Regions from separate parts of the Extibacter sp. GGCC_0201 genome, predicted to be linked through region 2. Evidence: predicted binding sites of a transcription regulator. Region 2 holds the regulator's gene; each other region holds the start of a gene.
The links. The regulator HrcA, encoded in region 2, represses chaperone genes, less so after heat shock. The targets are predictions, from matches to a motif close to TGTTAGCACTCNNNNNNNNNGAGTGCTAACA.
Positions count from the first base shown of each region.

Region 1: HJV72_RS02470 (Hsp20/alpha crystallin family protein) is a predicted target of HrcA. The motif match lies at 3,118-3,148, and genes of this name have one in related genera.
Region 3: HJV72_RS09095 (co-chaperone GroES) is a predicted target of HrcA. The motif match lies at 2,249-2,279, and genes of this name have one in related genera.
Region 4: clpB (ATP-dependent chaperone ClpB) is a predicted target of HrcA. The motif match lies at 2,788-2,818, and genes of this name have one in related genera.

Region 1 is NZ_JABFCH010000002.1:229,782-235,486, reverse strand. Features, by position in the region: gene HJV72_RS02495 (sensor histidine kinase) at 1-62, opposite strand, end outside; gene HJV72_RS02490 (response regulator transcription factor) at 63-767, opposite strand; gene HJV72_RS02485 (sporulation initiation factor Spo0A C-terminal domain-containing protein) at 1,061-1,387, shown strand; gene HJV72_RS02480 (AraC family transcriptional regulator) at 1,537-2,448, opposite strand; RNA gene ssrA (transfer-messenger RNA) at 2,674-3,024, opposite strand; gene HJV72_RS02470 (Hsp20/alpha crystallin family protein) at 3,220-3,645, shown strand; gene HJV72_RS02465 (zinc-ribbon domain-containing protein) at 3,713-4,255, opposite strand; gene HJV72_RS02460 (hypothetical protein) at 4,274-4,510, opposite strand; gene smpB (SsrA-binding protein SmpB) at 4,546-5,013, opposite strand; gene rnr (ribonuclease R) at 5,000-5,705, opposite strand, start outside.
Region 2 is NZ_JABFCH010000012.1:61,895-67,599, forward strand. Features, by position in the region: gene HJV72_RS09900 (hypothetical protein) at 1-480, shown strand, start outside; gene HJV72_RS09905 (ABC transporter permease) at 464-1,510, shown strand; gene hrcA (heat-inducible transcriptional repressor HrcA) at 1,697-2,740, shown strand; gene grpE (nucleotide exchange factor GrpE) at 2,758-3,474, shown strand; gene dnaK (molecular chaperone DnaK) at 3,513-5,393, shown strand; gene dnaJ (molecular chaperone DnaJ) at 5,515-5,705, shown strand, end outside.
Region 3 is NZ_JABFCH010000010.1:119,008-124,712, reverse strand. Features, by position in the region: gene HJV72_RS09105 (DUF6106 family protein) at 1-151, opposite strand, end outside; gene groL (chaperonin GroEL) at 265-1,890, opposite strand; gene HJV72_RS09095 (co-chaperone GroES) at 1,936-2,220, opposite strand; gene HJV72_RS09090 (hypothetical protein) at 2,333-2,638, opposite strand; gene codY (GTP-sensing pleiotropic transcriptional regulator CodY) at 2,697-3,479, opposite strand; gene topA (type I DNA topoisomerase) at 3,547-5,625, opposite strand; gene dprA (DNA-processing protein DprA) at 5,667-5,705, opposite strand, start outside.
Region 4 is NZ_JABFCH010000016.1:66,635-72,339, reverse strand. Features, by position in the region: gene HJV72_RS11805 (Y-family DNA polymerase) at 1-68, opposite strand, end outside; gene clpB (ATP-dependent chaperone ClpB) at 134-2,728, opposite strand; gene HJV72_RS11795 (C39 family peptidase) at 3,035-3,901, opposite strand; gene HJV72_RS11790 (D-2-hydroxyacid dehydrogenase) at 4,258-5,190, shown strand; gene HJV72_RS11785 (hypothetical protein) at 5,232-5,546, shown strand; gene HJV72_RS11780 (signal peptidase II) at 5,633-5,705, opposite strand, start outside.

The DNA of each region.
Region 1 (5,705 bases), on a different contig from region 2:
GTCAGGGAGAGCAGGAACATGCTATAGATGTGCAGGCTTGTTCGGTATCCGGTTCTTTTCATCTAATCAGTCCTTTTCTTCAACTTATACCCCAGACCCTTCACTGTGACAAGCTGCTGCGGATCAGACGGGTTATCTTCTATCTTCTCACGTATATGCCGTATGTGGACCATAATCGTGTTGTCGCAGATGCTGCTGTACTCCCCCCACACCCTCTCATACAATTGTTCCTTGCTGATGATTCTTCCTGCATTTTCAGCCATATATGACAATAGAAGGAATTCCCGTCCGGTAAGTTCCAGCTCTTTTCCATCTTTGAACACCCGGCAGCCCTCACGGTCTATCGTCAGCCTTCCAGCTGTCAGCGGCTTCTCTGGCTGCTCCTTACCATTATCCTGATACTTCTGCCTGCGAAGCTGTGCCTTTACACGAAATGCTACTTCCCTGGGACTGAATGGCTTCGTGATATAGTCATCACCTCCGCCTGACAGGCCCAGGATCTTGTCAATATCATCATCTCTGGAAGACAGAAACAAAATAGAACAATAGGAATAGCCACGTATCTGGCGGCATACTTCAAGACCGTCGATATCGGGGAGCATGATGTCCAGTATGATGACATCCGGTGCAAACTCGTTACAGATACGTAACGCGTCCCCGCCGTTGTAAGCTCTCCGTATCTCATAGGAGCCATCCATACATAATGTCTCTTCCAGCAGGTCTACGATATCCTTTTCATCATCAACGAGCAGAATCTTATCCGACATAGCCAACCCCCTTTCCTCATTATCTGTTATTGTGCCCTTTGTCCACCGTCTGATTCTTGTATTATACCATACCGCGCAAAGAAAAGTCCCGGAGTTTTAAGCTCCGGGACCTGGAATATCCGGTCAGGTCCGAAAAAAGCGCTTGCCATGCTTATCCGTTGTCTTTATATAGTAACATTTCTGTTATCATCTATTATCGTCGTTTATGACTTGTTATAGTCTGTTTATGTCCGCTATCCTCCTTTTGATCACGTATTGATTACAATATATCCGTAAGGTCACAAGGAGGCATTATGCAAAAGATAAGAATACTATTATTGAAGCTCGGTGTACGGTCCACGCTGAAGGGATTCCATTTCCTCCTCTACGCGTTACAGCTCTGCTTATCAAGTGAAGAATACCTGCTCTCTGTCTACAAGACACTGTATGTAGATATCGCAGAACATTTCGGCACTTCCAGGGACAACGTAGAACACTGTATCCGCACTGCTATTACAAACTGCTGGTACAAAGGCAACCGCGAACTTCTGATAAAAATTGCCGGTTACAAGCTCAAACAGAAGCCGGCAAACGGAGAATTCATCGACATTCTCTACAACTACCTGTCTCAGGCAGGGTAGGCTTCCTACGCCAGGTATACCAGCACATAACAAAAAACGCCGTATAGGTGGCTGCTATTAAAACAGTATCAACAACAAACTGAATAAGGGGAGCTGCCTTAGTGCGGTGTTACCGCCGTGCTTTAAAAAGAGGGCAGATAGTTATTTCATCATTTAATTGGTATTGGCAGCATCCAATGCTCCATATATGCACAACCACCTGTGGCAGGATAATACATTTCTCCCGCAAAATCAGTAGTAGTCAAATTGTGCTTCTCCATCCAGTGCGACATAAATGTCTGCGCTTTATATACAGCAGAATTTGTTAATTCTTCAAAACTTTCCGCTTCAAATCCGCAGACGAGATACTCTGCACTTGGGAGTTCAAAGACTGTAAATCCATCTTCGGCAGAACCATGCCCGGCTTCTGCCCCTGCCATATAGGTGCAATAGCCCTCCTTAGCTTTGCCCATATAAAGCGCACCAAATTCATTTCCATCTGCAAGCAAATGCGGAATTTTAGGTTTTACCTCATGAAATTCATTCCATAGTTTTGCGGCAAATGAAACGCTTGTATCTGTGCCGCCCAGTAACTCTGAAACAGGTATTTCCTTTGCAATTCCAATAAAAGTTCGTGGCCTAGCTAATTGCTTGCGTGTGACTTCAAGTACAATACCCTCTGTAACTATCGGAACATTCTCATCAACCATTACATAATTTAATATCAACTCTGGTTTTACAAATTGATTGAGATGGACGCCCGTTGTACGGTATTCATCGGGTGTAATACCATACGTTTCTTTAAACGCTCTTGTAAAGCTGGCATGACTGGAAAAACCATAGTCCAATGCAGCGTCAAGTATACGACAGTTTTTCTCTTTTAGGTCACTTACTGCTTTGGCCAATCTACGAAGTTTCATATATTCACAGACAGGTTTCTTCACTAAGCGAGAGAAAAGCCTTTGAAAATAAAACGGCGACAAGTTGGCGATATCTGCCAGTTTGTCTATTGGTATTTCCTCTGTTAAGTGATTTTCTATATAGTCAACCGATTTTTGAATTGCTTCCCATGCGTGCATCATTTTGCACCTCCTTATTTCTTTTAATAACATCTTATCAAACAAATTTTTCGTTGGCTTATCGAGTAATGCTCTTTTTATATAAACCATCTTTCATTTTATTGGAAATACCAATATGAATCAAACATATAAAAATGATTTCCACCGCCGGTGCTTTGTCTGTATTTATCAAGCCCATTTCTTTCGGCATACGCCACAAAAAAAAACGCCGTAACAACGGCGTTTTTCAAATGGACCTGGCGGGAGTTGAACCCGCGTCCGAAAGCCCCTCCATCGAAGCATCTCCCATCACAGTCATTATATTGACATTCCCTCTGCCGGCCGCCTAATGACAGGCTTCCGGTTTTAGTAGCTTCATAAGTTCTTCCATTCCCTCAAAGCTTTGAGAACGAAGTGCTCCACCTGTTTGAAGCCGGTTTCTTAAGCGGTGGAAAACCTAAGGCCGACTACAGCCTAATTAGGCTGCGTACGCTAATTCTCTATTGTCTGCGTTTATATTTAATTGGAACTTTTAACGTAGTGTCCCGCTACGGATGGCTTCTCCAACTTCCAGACCCCCGTCGAAACCAGTACAAGCCCTGATAATCGTGTAACTGGCCTACAGACATCTTTTGCATAATTAATTATATGTTGAGATATAATAAATGTCAAGGGCCGCCTAAAATTTAAAATAATTAGCACTCACCTCTTGACAGTGCTAACAATTAGTGTTATATATAATGTATAGCAGATAAAACAAATACAACAATATATATAAACAAGGAGGAATGACTTATGTTACTTGCAAACAGAAGTATTAACAACTTATTTGATGATATGTTTAAGGATCCGTTCTTTTCCCGCCCGTTCGAGAATTCATCTTCTCAGATTATGAAGACGGACATCCATGAAAAAGACGGAAGCTATATGATTGAGATGGAACTTCCCGGATATGCCAAAGAGGATATCAAGGCTGATCTAAAAGACGGATACCTGACAATCACGGCAAACCGGGATGAGACAAAGGAAGAAAAAGACGCGAAAGGAAACTGCCTGCACAAAGAGCGCTATACAGGAAGCTGCAACAGAAGCTTCTATGTAGGGGACAAGGTAACCCAGGATGATATCAAAGCGTCCTTCCGAGACGGCGTACTTCTTCTGCAGATTCCGAAAGAGGTGCAGAAGGTGGAAGAACAGCCTAAGCTGATTACTATTGAGTAATCGGATGGCAGCAGATAGCCGGCAGGGAAGCGGGGGCAGATGCCCCGTCTCCCTGCCGGCTATCATTTTACTTGAGCAGATGAATCTGCCCGATAATAGGCAGCTCTTTTCTTTCTCCTCTGCATGCATGTACGATACCCATGATTGCTATGATAAATAATGCAAGTTCGATGAGGTCGAAGATCCAGCCGAACCACCATCCTCCGAAATTGATAAAGGAATGAAACCCGAACACCCAATTGCCGGACAGCAGATTTACTACGACGGTCACGATGAAGAGTACGAGCCCCTGGTTCGTGTGGAATCTGACATATTCCGAGTTCTTGTTTCCTGCAAGTATCGGTATCAGTACCAATATGCCGAGATACGACAGTACCCCCATGGCTTTATTCGTACGCACATCTTCCATGTCAAAATATGCTCCGCCATCTTGTCTGCTCTCATAGCCCGTACCCGCAGTTCTATTACCCTGCTCATAGTATCCATGTTGATTCATGTCCGGTCCATATGTATAATCCTGACGTCCCTGTGAGGGTATCTCTGCTCCGCACTGGGGACAGTATCTTGTCCCATCGGCAGCTTTTGTACCACATTTAACACAATATCCCATTTCCTATCCTCCGTATCCTTATTCTGTAAGTCCCAGAATCTCTGACAGCACTTCGATGATGATTTCATTCGTGCACGATTTGATATACCCCATCATATGCAGTGATATTTCATCCTGCTTCTGCGCTTCTGTCAGTTTCTCATCGTGTCTTGTCCCTTCTATCAGCTGAATGAGCTGTGGCGTCAGTTCTTCGTAAGTCTCTACCGTAGTCTGTGTGACCAGCTTCCGCAGGTCTTCTTTCTTAACAGGTACCATCTCATATCCTCCATCTTGTCCGCAGATGCCACCTTCTATCCGAGGTTGCGCACCTTGAAATCTCTCTGGGCTTCCCGCTGCTGATCCTTTTTCGCAATGTCCTGGCGTTTGTCATATAGCTTTTTCCCTTTGGCAAGACCAATCTCAACCTTCACAAGGCTTCCTTTAAAATACACCTTCAGAGGGATTACCGCAATACCTTTCTCCTTCGTCTTGCCAAGCATCTTGTTGATTTCTGCCTTATGGAGCAGCAGCTTTCTGACCCTGAGCGGGTCCTTGTTAAATATATTCCCCTTTTCATACGGGCTGATGTGCATGCCATAGATGTATACTTCTCCGTCCTCTATCCTGATGAACGACTCTTTTATGCTGCATTTGCCCATGCGCAGGGATTTCACTTCCGTCCCGTGCAAAGCTATGCCCGTCTCGTAAGTATCCAGGATAAAATAATCATGATACGCCTTCTTATTATTGGCTATCATCTTCCCATTACTCTTCGCCATCTCCCATCTCTCCTTCATCTGCAATCTCAAAATCAATCGTCCGCATCCGCCTGTCTGCACCTGTGACACGGACAGATATGCGCTGGCCAAGCTTGAACACTTTACCCTTGTGGATCCCGGCCATCTCATACCGGCTTTCATAATATTCATAATGGTCGTCCGTCATGTTGGCCACATGGACAAGGCCTTCTATCGTATTGGGCAGCTCGATGTACATGCCCCATTTTGTTATACTGGATATCACACCCTCGTATACCTCACCCAGGTGCTCTTCCATATATTCCACCTTCTTGAGCTTGATCGTCTCACGCTCCGCCTCGTCGGCCCTGCGTTCCATCTCACTTGCGTGCTTTGTCACCTCCGGAAGTATTTTCCTGTAATGCTCCGTCTTTTCTCCATCCATACGTCCCCGCAGGCTGTCTTTTATTATTCTGTGAATCTGCAGATCAGGATACCGCCGTATCGGGGAAGTAAAATGGGTATAATATCCGGCGGCAAGCCCAAAGTGCCCACTGTTGTCCGGCGTGTACCTCGCCTGCTTCATAGAACGCAGCGCAAGCCTGCTGATAAGCGCCTCCTCCGGCGAACCTTCCACCTTGGCAAGCAGCTTCTGTACCTCTTTTGGCCGTACTTCATTCGCTCCGATATGCATGGAATAGCCAAAGTTATTGATAAACGTGGCCAGAGCCCTT
Region 2 (5,705 bases):
GGTAGAAAGGACAAACAGATATTAAAGATTACAGATATCCGGGCGGAGCAAAGCGACGGCAGCGGCGTCCAGGACAGCGGAAGTGCGGACGGAGCCGCCGCCGGCGGGGAAGCTGCCAAAGGGCAGGCCGGCCAGGAAAGCATCCTGTATCTTACCGCAAAGCTTGACGGGGAGGATTATGCAGCCGGAACGGAAGGCAGCTATACCATCGACAAAGAGTCGGATATACGGTACGACTGGATCCTGCCTGTAGAGGCGATACGGGAAGACCAGAACGGAACATACTGTCTCATTTCCCGTAAGAAGGATACTATCCTCGGGGAGGAATACGTGGCGGAAAGGCTTACCCTGGTGAAAAAGGCAAAAGACGTAAACAAGGTGGCTGTAGAAGGCAATCTGGACAATAAAACAGATGTGATAATAGAAAGCAGCAAAGAAATTGATGAAGGAGACAGATTTCAAATTGAGGAAAAAGATTAGGCTGCGGCAGATGGCCCTGTTCCTGGCAGGCGTTATACTCCTCGTGCTTTCTGCCGTACAGTATGCTTATATAGCGAAGACGGAGCATGTGGTACGGGCCAGATTTGAAGGGGGCACCGTGCGTGCAGCCCAGGTGGATGAATACTATGAACAGCACGGCAAGGCGGTACAGGGCGGCAAAAAGCAGGACGGGGACATACCGTATGTGACACTGTGGGACATGAAGGAAGGAATAGCGGTGGATGGGGAAGGATATGTCAGGCAAGAAAGCTTTTCCTTAATAGAGGGGTATGGAAATCTGGAGCAGATATTGCCGGGACAGAGGCTGGAGGGCATGTATCCGTCAAAAAGCGACACCGAAGGATGCGCCGTCAGTGACGCAGGCGCGAAGATGCTGTTCGGCAGCAGCCATGTCGTGGGGAAAAAGCTGTATGTGGACGGCAGGGAATATATTATCAGGGGAATCATAGAAGACGACAGAAATCTGATTTGGATACAGAACCGGGAGGCCGATGGGTTCCCTTATATGGAGATGGAGTATCCAGACAGGACGTCTGCTTCCGCGGCAATGGAATGGCTGCGGCAGCAGGAATTTGGCGTCCCGGCTGTCATATTGCCGGGCGGAGACTATGCGGCCTTTAACTTCTTGTTTCTGACGCTGCCGCTCTGGCTTGCCGTGCTCTGGCTCTATACCGCCATAAGAAGACGTATCCATGATGTAGAGAAGAAGTATGTAAGAGGGACACTGGCGGCAGTGTGGGGCATAGGTCTCGCTGTTCTCATCCTGGCAGGCATACGATACAGCTTCCGCTTCGGCCTGGACTATATCCCGCCGAAGTGGTCCGATTTCAGCTTCTACAGCAGGAAAGCTTCGGAATTGGCAGACATGCACAAGAATCTGGCACTGATGAAGCCGCTGCCGGGCGACGCGCAGCTTCTGCAGCACAGCCGGTACAGCGCATGCCTGGCATGGGGAAGCCTTTTAGTCACGGCGTGGGCAATCGTAAGCGGCAGACGGGGCCGCCGCTGATTTTCTAATATTCTTAGATTCAGTATGGCATAGGAATGCTGTGCTGAATTTTTGCGTTTCAATCTAAAAAAAGTATAAACAGTGTTGACAAATAAAATCTATAGTGATACATTAATAATCGAAGGTATTAGCACTCGGTTTAAAAGAGTGCTAACAGGCTGGAAATCCGGTAAAGGAGGCGAATAGATGGTATCAGTACACGGGCTGGATGAACGTAAGATGAAGATACTACACGCGATTATCCAGAACTATTTGGAGACCGGAGAGCCGGTCGGTTCCAGAACCATTTCCAAGTATACCGACCTGAATCTCAGCTCTGCCACGATCAGGAACGAGATGTCAGATCTGGAAGAAATGGGATACATCTTGCAGCCCCATACATCGGCCGGACGGATTCCTTCAGACAGAGGATACAGGCTGTATGTCGATATGCTGATGGAGGAAAAGGAGCAGGAGCTGAATGAGATGCAGGAGCAGATGCTAGACAAGGCAGACAAGATGGATCAGCTTCTGAAGCAGGCGGCAAAGGTGCTGGCAAACAGTACGAACTATGCGACCATGGTATCCACGCCGCTCAACAGCGGCAATAAGATCAAGTTCCTTCAGCTCTCGCAAGTGGATGAGGAACAGATAATCGCAGTCATCGTTCTCGGAGGAAATGTCATCAAGAACAAGATCATCGACATGGAGGAGCCTGTCAGCAATGAAAATCTACTGAAGCTGAACATGCTGCTGAACACGACGCTGAACGGCATGTCCATAGAAGATATCAACCTGGGCCTGATAGCAAGGCTGAAAGAGCAGGCTGGCATACACAGCGAGGTCATCGGACACGTGCTGGATGCGGTAGCTGACGTGATACAGGTGGATGACGAGATGCAGATATATACAAGCGGTGCCACGAATATATTCAAGTATCCGGAGCTCAGCGACAAGCAGAGCGCCCAGGAGATCATCAGTGCTTTTGAGGAAAAGCAGCAGCTGACAGAGCTGGTAACCCAGACGCTGTCCAAGGAGGACAACACGGGCATCCAGGTGTATATAGGAGATGAGACGCCGGTACAGACGATGAAGGACTGCAGCGTAGTGACCGCGACCTATGAATTAGGTGAAGGGATGAAGGGAACGATAGGTATTATCGGACCGAAGCGGATGGATTATGAACATGTGCTCAAATCTATGAAGAAGCTGCAGAATGAGCTGGACCAGATGTTTCATAATAATGACTAGGAAAGGTGGAAGAACCCTTGGAAAATAATCAGGAAAACAAAAGTAAAGAAGAGATGGTAAAAGAGGCGGTAGAAGAAGCCAGGAAAGCGGCGTCCGAAGCGGCGGAGGAACAGGCCGGGAATCCGAAACAGACCGGGGCATCAGAAGACGGCTGCGGCGGGCCGGATGCAGCAGATACGGATTCTGCGGATACGGACGGTACAGACGGCAGTGCAGACAGCTCCACGGAGGAGGAGTCCGCCGAGGACGATAGGGCAGGCAAGAAGGTTAAGAAATTCGGCAAGAAGCCGAAGAAAGATAAAAAAGATGAAAAGATTGAGGAGCTGACGGACAGACTTACCCGTCAGATGGCAGAGTTTGATAACTTCCGCAAGCGTACGGATAAGGAGAAGTCCCAGATGTACGAGATAGGAGCGAAAGATATCATAGAAAAGATTCTTCCGGTTGTTGACAACTTCGAGCGCGGGCTTGATGCGGCATCAGAGGAAGAGAAGGAAAATCCGTTCGTACAGGGGATGGATAAGATTTACAAACAGCTTATGACAACTCTGGAAGAGATAGGGGTGAAGCCGATCGAGGCCGTAGGCCAGGAGTTCAACCCGGATTTCCACAATGCAGTGATGCATGTGGATGACGAATCGCTCGGCGAGAATACGGTCACCGAGGAGTTCCAGAAAGGTTATATGTACCGTGACTCGGTAGTGAGGCACAGCATGGTTAAAGTAGCTAACTAACATTTTAATTGAAAATAAAAATCAGGAGGAAGAAAATCATGGGCAAGATAATTGGTATTGACTTAGGAACGACAAACAGCTGTGTAGCTGTTATGGAAGGCGGTCAGCCGACCGTTATCGCAAATACAGAAGGAGCAAGAACGACTCCGTCTGTGGTGGCATTTACAAAGACAGGAGAACGTCTCGTAGGTGAGCCTGCAAAGCGTCAGGCGGTAACAAATGCCGAGAAGACGATTTCATCCATCAAAAGAGAGATGGGATCCGACTACAAAGTGACAATCGATGACAAGAAATTCTCACCACAGGAGATTTCCGCGATGATTCTTCAGAAGCTGAAAGCAGATGCGGAAGGTTATCTCGGAGAGAAAGTGACAGAAGCAGTTATCACGGTACCGGCTTACTTCAATGATGCTCAGCGCCAGGCTACAAAAGATGCAGGAAAGATTGCAGGACTTGACGTAAAGCGTATCATCAACGAGCCTACGGCAGCAGCGCTTGCCTACGGCCTTGACAATGAAAAAGAGCAGAAAATCATGGTATATGACCTTGGAGGCGGTACGTTCGACGTATCTATCATCGAGATTGGCGACGGCGTCATCGAAGTGTTATCTACGGCAGGTAATAACAGACTTGGCGGCGATGACTTTGACCAGAAGATTACAGATTATATGCTGGCAGAATTCAAGAAAAACGAAGGCGTCGACCTGTCTACAGACAAGATGGCGCTCCAGAGATTGAAAGAGGCGGCAGAGAAGGCAAAGAAAGAGCTGTCTTCCGCTACGACGACGAACATCAACCTTCCGTTCATCACAGCTACATCTGAAGGACCGAAGCATTTTGACATGAACCTGACAAGAGCTAAGTTCGATGAACTGACACATGACCTTGTCGAGAAGACGGCTGAGCCGGTAAAAAGAGCACTGTCCGATGCAGGACTGAACTCTTCTGAACTTGGCCAGGTGCTGCTTGTAGGTGGTTCTACCCGTATCCCGGCTGTCCAGGAAGAAGTGAAGCGGCTGACAGGCAAGGAGCCAAGCAAATCACTGAACCCGGATGAATGTGTGGCACTCGGTGCTTCCGTACAGGGCGGCAAGCTGGCAGGCGACGCAGGTGCAGGCGACGTACTTCTTCTCGATGTTACACCGCTGTCACTGTCAATCGAGACGATGGGCGGAGTGGCAACGAGGTTGATTGAGAGAAATACGACAATCCCGACTAAGAAGAGCCAGATCTTCTCAACGGCGGCAGACAACCAGACGGCTGTTGATATCAACGTCGTGCAGGGTGAGAGACAGTTTGCCAAAGACAACAAGTCTCTCGGCCAGTTCAGACTGGATGGTATCCCGCCGGCTCCACGTGGAATTCCACAGATCGAGGTTACATTTGACATCGATGCGAACGGTATCGTGAATGTATCGGCAAAGGACCTCGGCACAGGAAAAGAGCAGCATATCACTATTACGGCCGGTTCCAACATGTCCGACAGTGATATCGACAAGGCGGTAAAAGAAGCAGCTGAATTTGAAGCACAGGACAAGAAACGTAAAGAAGGCATCGATGCCAAGAATGACGCAGACGCGCTCGTATTCCAGACTGAAAAGGCAATGGGAGAAGTAGGAGACAAGATTGACGCTGCGGACAAAGAAGCAGTAGAGGCAGACTGCAAGGCATTGAAAGAAGTCCTTGAAAAAGCAAATACAGAGACCCTTACAGACGCACAGATTGCAGAAATCAAAGCGGGTAAGGAGAAGCTGATGGAAAGTGCCCAGAAATTGTTCACAAAAGTCTACGAACAGGCCGGCGCACAGGCAGGGGCAGGACCGCAGGGTCCGGGTCCTGACATGGGAGCAGGAGCAGGTCCGGCACCGGACGGCTTCGCAGGAGATGATGTAGTAGACGGAGATTACAAAGAAGTCTAGGAGCACTTTGGCAATACGGTTATAGCCCAGTGCAAGAAGGCTGTTCCGGGGAACCTGGCGGTTGAAGCCTGGTCTCCCGGAACTTGTCTTTGTCGACTTCCAGGAAAGAAAGGGATGAACGATGGCGGAATCAAAGAGAGATTACTATGAAGTGCTCGGTGTCAGCAAGGATGCTGACGATGCGACTTTAAAGAAGGCATACAGGCAGGTTGCCAAGAAATATCACCCTGATATGAACCCCGGAGACGCGGAGGCGGAGAAGAAGTTCAAGGAAGCTTCCGAAGCCTACGCTGTCTTAAGCGACCCGGAGAA
Region 3 (5,705 bases), on a different contig from region 2:
CGATCATTCCCACCGGCAGAATGATTCCAAAAGGGAACATAAAGACGATAAGAACTGATACGATGGTGAGCGCCACAAGCAGCGCCTTTATAAACACGTCCTTCATATCCGCCCTTTTCTTTACAAGTTGTTCCGTATAATAATCGCTCATCTGCAAATCCTCCAAATTAATAGGTGTAATTATTGTAACACATATTATGGCAAAAAGAAAACTCCCCGTGAGAGGAGTTTTCAAAATTTTCATACTTTAGGAGAAGCCGGTGATTACATCATTCCCATGCCACCTGCGCCGCCTGCCGGCATAGGAGGTACATCTTCTTTGATGTTGGCGACTACGGATTCTGTCGTAAGAAGTGTGGATGCTACGCTTGTAGCATTCTGGAGCGCACTTCTTGTCACCTTCGCAGGGTCCAGGATGCCGTTTTCTACCATGTCTACATACTCTTCTGTCAGTACGTCAAATCCTGTTCCTGATTTAGATTCATTCACCTTGTTGATGATTACGGAACCTTCCAGTCCTGCATTTGCCGCAATGTGGAACAGTGGAGCTTCCAGTGATTTCAATACGACGTTAGCGCCTGTCTTCTCATCGCCGGTAAGCTTCTGTGCAAGTGCTTCCACTTCTTTGGCTGCATGGATGTATGCAGATCCACCGCCTGCGATAATACCTTCCTCTACAGCCGCCCGTGTTGCTGCCAGAGCATCTTCCATGCGGAGCTTCGCTTCCTTCATCTCTGTCTCTGTCGCTGCCCCTACACGGATTACTGCGACGCCGCCTGCAAGCTTGGCAAGTCTTTCCTGTAATTTTTCTCTGTCAAAATCAGATGTCGTCTCTTCAATCTGCTTCTTAATCTGAGACACTCTGTCTGTAATCTTATTTTTTTCGCCCATGCCGTCAACGATAACGGTATTTTCTTTCTGTACTTTGACGGATTTCGCACGTCCAAGCTGATCCATCGTCGTCTCTTTCAGGTCAAGGCCAAGCTCTTCTGATATCACCTGTCCGCCTGTGAGAATCGCGATATCCTGCAGCATCTCTTTTCTTCTGTCTCCATATCCCGGAGCTTTGACAGCTGCGACGTTGAATGTACCGCGCAGTTTGTTCACGATCAATGTGGTGAGCGCTTCACCTTCGATATCCTCCGCGATGATAAGAAGCCTGGAACCGGACTGTACAATCTGTTCAAGCAGCGGAAGAATCTCCTGGATGTTGGATATCTTCTTGTCTGTAATGAGGATATATGGGTCTTCCAGGTTTGCTTCCATCTTATCCATATCTGTTGCCATATATGCGGAAATGTATCCACGGTCAAACTGCATACCTTCCACAAGGTCAAGTTCCGTCTTCATCGTCTTGGACTCTTCGATTGTGATAACGCCGTCGTTGGATACCTTTTCCATCGCGTCCGCTACCATCTCGCCTACTTCCTGGTCTCCTGCGGAGATAGCGGCAACCTTGGCAATCTGCTCTTTGTCTTTGATCTTACTGGACATTCCTGCAATGGCTTCTACAGCAACATCTGTCGCCTTCTTCATACCCTTGCGGAGAATAATCGGATTGGCGCCGGCTGCCAGATTCTTGATTCCTTCGTGTACCATTGCCTGCGCAAGCACGGTCGCTGTCGTCGTTCCGTCACCTGCCACATCGTTTGTCTTAGATGCCACTTCTTTGATAAGCTGAGCTCCCATATTCTCAAATGCGTCTTCCAGCTCAATCTCCTTTGCAATCGTAACACCATCGTTTGTTATCAACGGTGCCCCGAAAGATTTGTCGAGCACTACGTTACGTCCTTTTGGTCCAAGCGTCACTCTTACCGTATCTGCCAGCTGGTTTACTCCTGATTCTAATGCTGCTCTTGCTTCAGCGCCGTATTTAATTTCCTTTGCCATAATTATCTGCCTCCTAAATTATTAATGTTATCTGTTCAAAAGCTGCTATTTAAGTATTGCCAGGATATCATCCTGCTTTACAATAATGAACTCTTCTTCATCAACTTCAACTGTCGTGCCGGCATATTTGGAATAAATAACCTGCTGCCCTTCTTCTACGTTCATCTGGACTTCCTTGCCGTCCACTACCCCACCAGGCCCTACAGCTACTACTTCCGCCTGCTGTGGTTTCTCTTTTGACTGACCCGGTAATACGATACCTGACTTTGTAGTCTCTTCTGCAACTAATTGTTTCAATACAACTCTGTCTCCCAATGGTACTAATTTCATATTTATTCCTCCTTATTCTTATCTATTTTGTCAGCACTCGCAAAAAGAGAGTGCTAAAAGACTCTAGATATAAAATAGCACTCTCTTTTTATTTTGTCAACACACTTTATATTTAGTTTACAACTTTTTTATAAAATCCGTTCCTGAGCCGGAATACCATCACCCGCCCAAGCTTGTTCCAGTAGCGTTCCGTTATGCTTCCGCTGCACTCGACGAGGCCTTCCTCAGCCGCTATCGTACATCTGTAGATGCCGTCCAGGGAAAATACCGGCAGCTCCGTCCGTTTCGATAATAAATATATCCGTTCTTCCTCCGGTTTATACGTAATAATCTCGCATTGATATATTGTCTGATCAAAAAAGCCCTCATCTAGAATCATCCGCTCCATCTGCATGTCCACAGGCCTTCCCTCGTACATAATAACTGCTCCCTTCAAAAGAAGGGTATCAGTTTCCCGATACCCTTTTATTTCTATATTATTTCATTCGCTCAGCTTTGATCCGCTCAAGCTCGGTAAATACGTAATCGTTCACCACTTTGATATACGTCCCCTTCATTCCGGAAGATCGTGACTCTATGACACCTGCGCTCTCAAACTTACGAAGCGCATTGACGATGACCGACCTTGTGATTCCGACCCTGTCGGCAATCTTGCTCGCCACCAGAATGCCTTCGGTGCCATCCAGCTCCTCAAAGATATGGATAATCGCCTCCAGCTCGGAATATGAGAGCGTGCTGATAGCAGACTGGACGATATGCTCCTTCCTCGTCTCCTCGGCGCTCTCTTCATTGACGGACCGCAGCATCTCAAGACCGACTACCGTCGTTCCGTATTCACTCAGGATGATATCGTCTATCTCGTATACTTCATCCTTCTTATAGATAAATAACGTGCCAAGCCTTTCACCCGCGATATCGATAGGTGTTATGATGGCCTGATAGCCCTTTACGGCATCTTCTGAGAACCCGAGCGTCTGGAGGTTTACATTCTCTTTCGTGGAAAGTATGCTCAGAAGCCGTTCATTTAACATCTCGTCAATATGCTTGCCGACTTCCTGCTCAATCAGTTCCCTGATAACCGGCACGCCATCTGCCCTGCTTCCCCCAAGAATCTTGCCCTTCTTGCTCACCACCAGCACGTTAGATTCTAATATCTCTGTGAGCACTTCACATATATCGTTAAATACTACTTTGCTGGAATTGTTATTATGAAGTAATTTATTGATTTTTCTGGTTTTATCTAACAATTGTACACTCATTCACATTCCTCCATCCTTTGAATGCTATATTATCATACAATTCATTTTTTTTCAATCAATTTCCTAATTATTTTTTATTATTTTCCTTATTTTCTACATATCCGCATTGTTCACTGCTACAGAGCAGCTTATTACCCTTTTCGACCATGTAGCTTCCGCATCGTGGGCACTTCTTCGTGGACGGTTTCTGCCATGACATGAATTCGCAGTCAGGATTGTCTTCACATCCATAGTATTTCCTTCCCTTCTTCGTCTTGCGGATGACTACGTCCTTGCCGCACACAGGGCAGGGAACACCTACCTTTTCCAGATAAGGCTTCGTATTCCTGCAGTCCGGGAAGCCAGGGCAGGCAAGAAAACGACCGTGGGGACCATATTTTATGACCATGTTGCGGCCGCACTGGTCACAGATGACATCCGTCACTTCATCCTCAATCTTGACCTTCTCAAGCTCTTCTTCCGCAAGATTCACCGCATCTTCCAAATCTGGATAAAAATTCTCAATAATCGTCTTCCACTTTACCTTGCCCTCAGCCACGCCGTCCAGCAGGCTCTCCATATTGGCGGTAAAGTTGACATCTACAATGCTCGGAAACGACTGTTTCATCATGTTGTTCACTACTTCCCCAAGTTCCGTGATATACAGGTTCTTATTTTCTTTTGCCACATATCGTCTGGCGATGATAGTGGAGATTGTAGGCGCATACGTGCTTGGACGGCCGATTCCAAGTTCCTCCAGCGTCTTCACAAGCCCGGCCTCCGTATAGTGTGCCGGCGGCTGTGTAAAATGCTGCTTCGTGTCAAAGCTTTCTTTCGTGAGCTTCGTATCCATATCAAGACCTCTGAGCAGCACGTTTCCTGTCTCTTTCTCCTCGTCCGCCTCCGTATATACGGAACGGAACCCCTCGAACACGATCTTCGATGCTGCTACGGTAAAACGGTAATTTCCTGCCGCAATCTTTACGGATGTCGTCTCATACCTCGCCGGCTGCATCCTGCTGGCGACAAAACGTTTCCATACAAGCTGGTAGAGGCGGAACTGGTCTCTTGTAAGTGATTCTTTCATTGCAGCCGGCGTCCTTGTCACGTCGGAAGGGCGGATAGCCTCATGGGCGTCCTGAATCTTTTTGTCGTCTTTTCCTTTTGCGCTGCCTGCTGCTACATATTCTGTTCCATAATGCTCACCGATATACGCTCTTGCACTTTCGTCGGCTTCCTCCGATATTCTCGTTGAATCTGTACGCAGATACGTAATCAGGCCGACGGTTCCATTCCCTTTGATGTCTATCCCCTCATAGAGCTGCTGTGCAATCCTCATCGTCTTCTGTGTCGCAAAGTTCAGCGCCTTCGAGGCTTCCTGCTGAAGCGTGCTCGTCGTAAAAGGTACCGGCGCTTTTTTCACCCGTTCCCCTTTTTTGATGTCCGCAACGGAATAGTCTGCTTTCTCTACCTCTGCCAGTATCCTGTCAAGCTCTTCTTTGGAGCCGATTGTCATCTTCTTGTCTTTCGTACCGTAGAACTTGGCTGTCAGCAGCTTCTTTTCACCTTCTACGTTCAAATTCGCGTCGAGGGTCCAGTATTCCTCAGGAATGAACGCATTGATTTCTTCTTCCCTGTCGGCGATGATTCTGAGCGCAACCGACTGTACACGGCCGGCGCTTAGCCCCCTCTTTACCTTGGCCCACAGAAGAGGACTTATCTTATAACCCACGACACGGTCAAGCACACGCCGGGCCTGCTGCGCATCCACCAGATCCATGTCGATTTCCCTTGCATTTTTCAGGGAAGCTTTTACTGCACTTTTTGTAATCTCGTTAAAACTGATACGGTATACCTTTTTATTTTCCAGCTTCAGTGCCTGCTTCAGGTGCCATGAGATGGCCTCCCCCTCACGGTCGGGGTCAGTCGCCAGATATATCTTATCGGCTTTCTTGACTTCCTTCCTCAAGTTGGCAAGAATCTCTCCCTTACCTCTGATGGTGATATATTTGGGCTCGTAGTCATTCTCCGGATCCACGCCGAGCTGGCTCTTCGGCAGATCCCTCACATGACCGTTCGATGCGGTCACCGCATAATTGCTTCCCAAAAACTTTTTAATTGTCTTCACCTTGGCCGGTGACTCCACGATAACAAGATTACGTGCCATATATTGCTTCCTCCATTATGAACTAGCCGTCCGTTTTATTTTCAACCGTCTGATCTCACATAATAATTCTTTGATATTTC
Region 4 (5,705 bases), on a different contig from region 2:
AGTTGTTCTACTGCCGTCCAGCTTAAATAGGCCGAGTTGACATCTATATGGAATACGATACGGCGCATGGTCTGCCCTCCCCTGAGAATCCCTTCTCCTGTGCTGTCCTCATTCTATCATGCAGAACATACGTTTACAAGAGATTCTTCCGGGTGCTTGCGGAGAGCTTTCCATCTTCCACGTCTATGACGATCGTCTCTCCCGCTCCAATATCTCCTTGAAGCATCAGCTTTGCGGCCAGCGTTTCTACATTCTTCTGCAGATAGCGCTTCAGAGGCCTTGCGCCGTAGGTAGGATCATAACCGCCCTCCACCACGAGATTCTTCGCCGCCTCCGTCAGAGCTATGGATATCTCTTTGTCTGCAAGACGTTTATTCACATCGTCTGTCAGCAGATCGATGATACTGTAGATATCAGCTTTCGTCAGTGGCTTGAACATAATCATCTCGTCAAGCCGGTTCAGGAACTCGGGACGGAAATGTGCCCTCAAGTCGTCCATCACCGCGTCCTGGCTCTCCTGGCTGATATTGCCGTCTGCATCGATTCCGTCCAGCAGATAGGCCGAGCCGATATTGGATGTCATAATAAGAATCGTATTCTTAAAGTCTACCGTGCGCCCCTGGGAATCGGTGATACGTCCGTCATCCAGCACCTGCAGCAGCACATTGAACACATCCGGATGCGCCTTTTCTACTTCGTCAAACAGGACGACAGAATACGGTTTCCTTCTGACGGCCTCCGTGAGCTGTCCCCCTTCGTCATAGCCTACATATCCCGGAGGGGCTCCTATCAGCCTGGACACGGAATATTTCTCCATATATTCGCTCATATCGATACGGATCATATTGTTCTCGTCATCGAAGAGGCTTTCCGCCAGCGCTTTCGCAAGTTCTGTCTTTCCGACTCCTGTAGGACCAAGGAACAGGAAGGAACCTATCGGTTTGCCTGGATCTTTGATGCCTGCTTTGGAGCGGATGATTGCCTCTGTGACAAGCTCCACCCCTTCATCCTGGCCTATGACACGCTTATGAAGCTCATCCGCCAGATGAAGCGTTTTGCTCCTCTCGCTTTCGTTTAGCCTTGAGACAGGTATCCCGGTCCATCTTGATACGATTCTGGCAATCTCTTCGTCGGTCACGCTTTCGTGGACAAGAGAACGTTCTTCATCCTTTATCTTAGCCTCTTCCTCTTCCAGCAGCTTTTTGAGCTGTGGGAGCCTGCCGTACTGAAGCTCGGCCGCCTTTTCCAGATCGTATGACTGCTGTGCTTTCTGGATATCCTTGTTCACCTGTTCTATCTCTTCTCGCATCTTCTGTACCCGCTCTACTCCGACTTTCTCATTATCCCACTGGGCTTTCTTCCCGGCGAATTCTTCCCGAAGTTCAGCCAGCTCCTGCTGAAGATGTCCAAGGCGGTCCCTGCTCAGTCGGTCTTCCTCCTTCTTGAGCGCTGCCTCCTCGATCTCCAGCTGCATGATCTTGCGCTGCAATTCGTCCAGTTCTGCTGGCATGGAGTCCAGTTCTGTCTTGATAAGCGCACATGCTTCATCTACCAGGTCGATGGCCTTGTCAGGAAGGAAACGGTCGGAAATATACCGGTCGGAAAGCGTAGCGGCAGCTACAAGCGCTCCGTCCGTTATCTTGACTCCATGGAATACTTCGTATCTTTCTTTTAAGCCACGCAAAATCGATATCGCATCCTCCACCGTAGGCTCATCCACGAGCACCGGCTGAAAGCGCCGCTCCAGCGCGGCATCCTTCTCGATATACTGGCGGTATTCATCCAGAGTGGTAGCGCCGATACAGTGGAGCTCACCTCTGGCAAGCATCGGCTTGAGCATATTCCCTGCATCCATGGCCCCGTCTGTCTTACCCGCACCTACAATCGTGTGCAGCTCATCTATGAACAGGATAATCTTCCCGTCACTGTTCTTTACTTCCTCCAGAACTGCTTTCAGACGCTCTTCGAACTCGCCGCGGTATTTGGCCCCGGCTACGAGCGCTCCCATATCCAGCGAGAATATCGTCTTGTCCTTCAGCGCTTCCGGTACGTCTCCCCGCACGATACGCTGTGCCAGACCTTCTACGACCGCTGTCTTCCCGACACCTGGCTCCCCGATAAGAACCGGGTTGTTCTTCGTCTTCCTGGACAGGATACGTACAAGGTTCCTTATCTCCGCATCTCTGCCTATGACTGGATCCAGCTTCTGGTCTCTGGCGCGTTCCACCAGATCCGAGCCATATTTGTTCAATGTGTCATATGTCGCCTCCGGATTATCGCTTGTAACCTTCTGGCTGCCTCTTACCGTCGCAAGTGCCTGTAGAAAAGCATCCCGCTTGATCCCAAGTTCACGGAAAATAAGCTTCAGTTCTTTATTCGGATATTTCAAAAGGGAAAGGAACAGATGCTCGACAGACACGTATTCATCCCCCATATGCTTAGCCTCGTCTTCCGCATGGATGAGCGCCTTGTTCAGGTCCTGTCCTACAAAAGGCTGCCCGCCCTGAACTTTTGTGCGCTTTCGGAGTCCCTCTTCCACGCGATTGATGAAGACCGTTTTTTCTATCCCCATCTTTTCCATTAATTTCAGAATCAGGCTGTCATCCTGTACGAGCAGAGCATATAGCAGATGTTCCTGTTCAATTTCCTGGTTGCCGTATTCCATTGCGATACGTTCACAGTCCTGCACGGCCTGCAGTGATTTCTGTGTAAATTTATTTATATTCATAGTGGCTGCCTCCTAACCTGCATAATTCCAAATTGTTCTACACGTACTATAACAAATATTATCAGCACTGTCAAGCTCCGAGTGCTAATTCTTTGAAAATACAGATTCTCGCAAGAATATAGCATGTACTTTCACACGTTCTTGGCGGTAATAAAAAAGCCTGTGCCAGTCATGGCATAAGCTTTTCTAAGGATACTATTTTCTGCTGTTATGAAGCTGACACACGAAATGCCGTCTCATTGCAAGACTGCAAGTGAAGCCTGAATATATACTTTCTGCTACAATATGAGGTATCTCCTCCCCCGGCTATAGTGAATATACCCACATGGCTGCTATCTGATCCTGGATTTCACCGAAGGTCCATGTCCGGCTGCTGTTCTTCTGGCTGAACGGGTCGTTAATGGTCAATGCTCCGTCATTGTAGCCTGTGAGCACGATGAAATGACCGTTATCTGTAAAATCACCCGGCCCCACGCTGCAGATGACCGGATGTCCTGCCTGGAGTTCCGCCGCCACCTGCTGTTCCACAAGCGGAATCTCCTTCGCCTTCACATTCCAGTTAGCCGGCGCTTCTTCCATAAAACGCCAGTATGTATTGTTATCTTCATCCACGAAACCATTCTCTGAACCGTAGGCTGCCACTTTCGCCGGCGTGACCGACCAGTCCCCTGTAAGACCGCTGACTACCATGGACAGGCACGTCGGACCACAGCCGCTCACGGCTACGATACTTGTGCCATAAGGCGCGTATCCCCACCGCTCGTCCCACTGGAGCAGCAGCGGAATCTGCCCTTTCGTAAATCCGCTGCCGATGGAATCCGCATTCGGATTGTCTTTTTTCTTTCCGTAATCCTCCACGAACTGTACCGTCTCTTCATTCTTATCAAGCAGTTCTATTACACCTTTCGGATATCCTGCCGCCGTCGCCTGTTTCTTCACACGTGCAAGCCGCTGCGCGGATGTCTCCTCTTTTGGTTCTGTAGTCGTCTCTTTTGCCTTCTTGCTGTCTTCCTTTGTAACATCTGCTTCTATCTTTGCCGCCGCCTGCGTCTCGTCTTTTTTCGAACGCTGCATGCCAAAGCCATAAACGGTTGCCGCGATAAGTATGATAAAGCCTCCAAGAATAACGAACTGGCGGCGTACCTGCTGTCTTCTCCTTCTATTGCTGCCCATGTCTTCCCCTTCTTCATCTGTATGTCTATATTAAGCATGTAACATGAATGCTGTTATCTATATCATGCTGTTAATTATACAATAATGATATAGGTGCCGCAACTTATTACGCCTTAAGATTTTATTATAATTACGGTTAATACCAACGGTACAGACGCAGGTTGTCAGACCCGCAGGCTCCCTGTCCATGCGGCTTTGCCATGTCTTTCGACTGGTTGTAAGTCCCAGGTTTTCAATACATTCGGTGTACTTATTTCCATATATTCCCTTGGAAAGCTGACCGTTGAAAATGTATGTATTCCATGATACTATTGTGACACTGGCAGTTATGTAAATCAATTATGCGGGAGGTATGTATGAATATTGTATTTCTGGATGCCAAGACAATTGGCGACGACATCGATTTATCAGGATTCGAAGAACTCGGAACTGTTACCAAGTATTCTTTTTCTACTTCAGAACAAGTGCCTGAACGGGTAAAAGATGCAGACGTTATCGTCATCAACAAAGTGCAGATCAATGAGTCTACAATCGGCGAGGCCAGACGGCTTAAGCTAGTCTGTGTCACCGCGACAGGAACAAACAATCTGGATAAGGATTATCTGGACAGCCGCCACATCGCCTGGCGCAACGTAGCCGGATATTCTACCGAGTCTGTCGCACAGCACACGTTTGCCATGCTGTTCTATCTGCTGGAAAAGCTGCGCTACTATGACGATTATGTCAAGGAGGACCGCTATACGAACGACACCATCTTCACCCATTTTGAAGAAGTGTTCTATGAATTATCTGGCAAGACATGGGGGATTATCGGACTCGGCAACATCGGCAGACGTGTCGCCTCTATCGCAGAGGCTTTTGGTGCGCATGTCATCTACGCCTCACCTTCAGGCAGCGCACCACAGGAAGGATATCATCAGGTAGATATGGATACCCTGCTTCGGGAATCCGATATCATATCGGTTCACGCTCCGTTGAACGAATATACGCAAAACCTCATCAATGCCGAAAAGCTGGAGAAGATGAAAAAGAGCTGCATCTTCCTGAACCTTGGGCGTGGCCCTATCGTTGTAGAGGAGGATTTATACAATGCACTGGAACGAAGTGACATTGCTGCAGCAGGGCTGGATGTGCTGTGTGAAGAACCCATGAGCCCAGACAATCCGCTGCGGCGTATCAAAGACAGCCGGCGCCTGTTCATCACGCCCCATGTAGCATGGGCCAGCGTGGAGGCAAGGACGCGGCTGATGGGTATCATACTGGGGCAGATAAAAGAATACTTTGTTTAGTGAAGTGGACGCCGCTGGGGCGGTAGGGGGCAGATGCTCCGATGCGTCCGGGAACTGCGACTATCACACAGATTCCTAAGCTTGTAGAATGTTCGCCGATTGCGGCTCTCATCCCACAAGCCAAGGAATCTGGTGAGGATTCTCCGTCCCTTCCGCTTACACCTTCGCATCTGCTCCCTACCGCCCCAGCGGCTATCTACTTTACTGGCACGGGCGGGGCTGACTGTGTGACGTTACCGGCTGATGGAAGTGCTTTGGATGAAAGTAATCGTAATGAAGAAGAGCCGAAGAATCCTTTCCGTAGCCTTTATCCTGCGGGATGTAAGCCGCTATCGGCGCGCATTCTGCAGGGTTAGGGATACGTGAAATAGTCGAAGCCTCGGACGCATCGAAGCAGATGCCACCCGGCTCCCAGTCCGCAGCCACTTTACTTAAACGCCACTCATGAACGGGATCCGGCCCCTGGTAATAATCTGCCCAAACCTGACAATATAAGGCCCGCCACGATAAATATA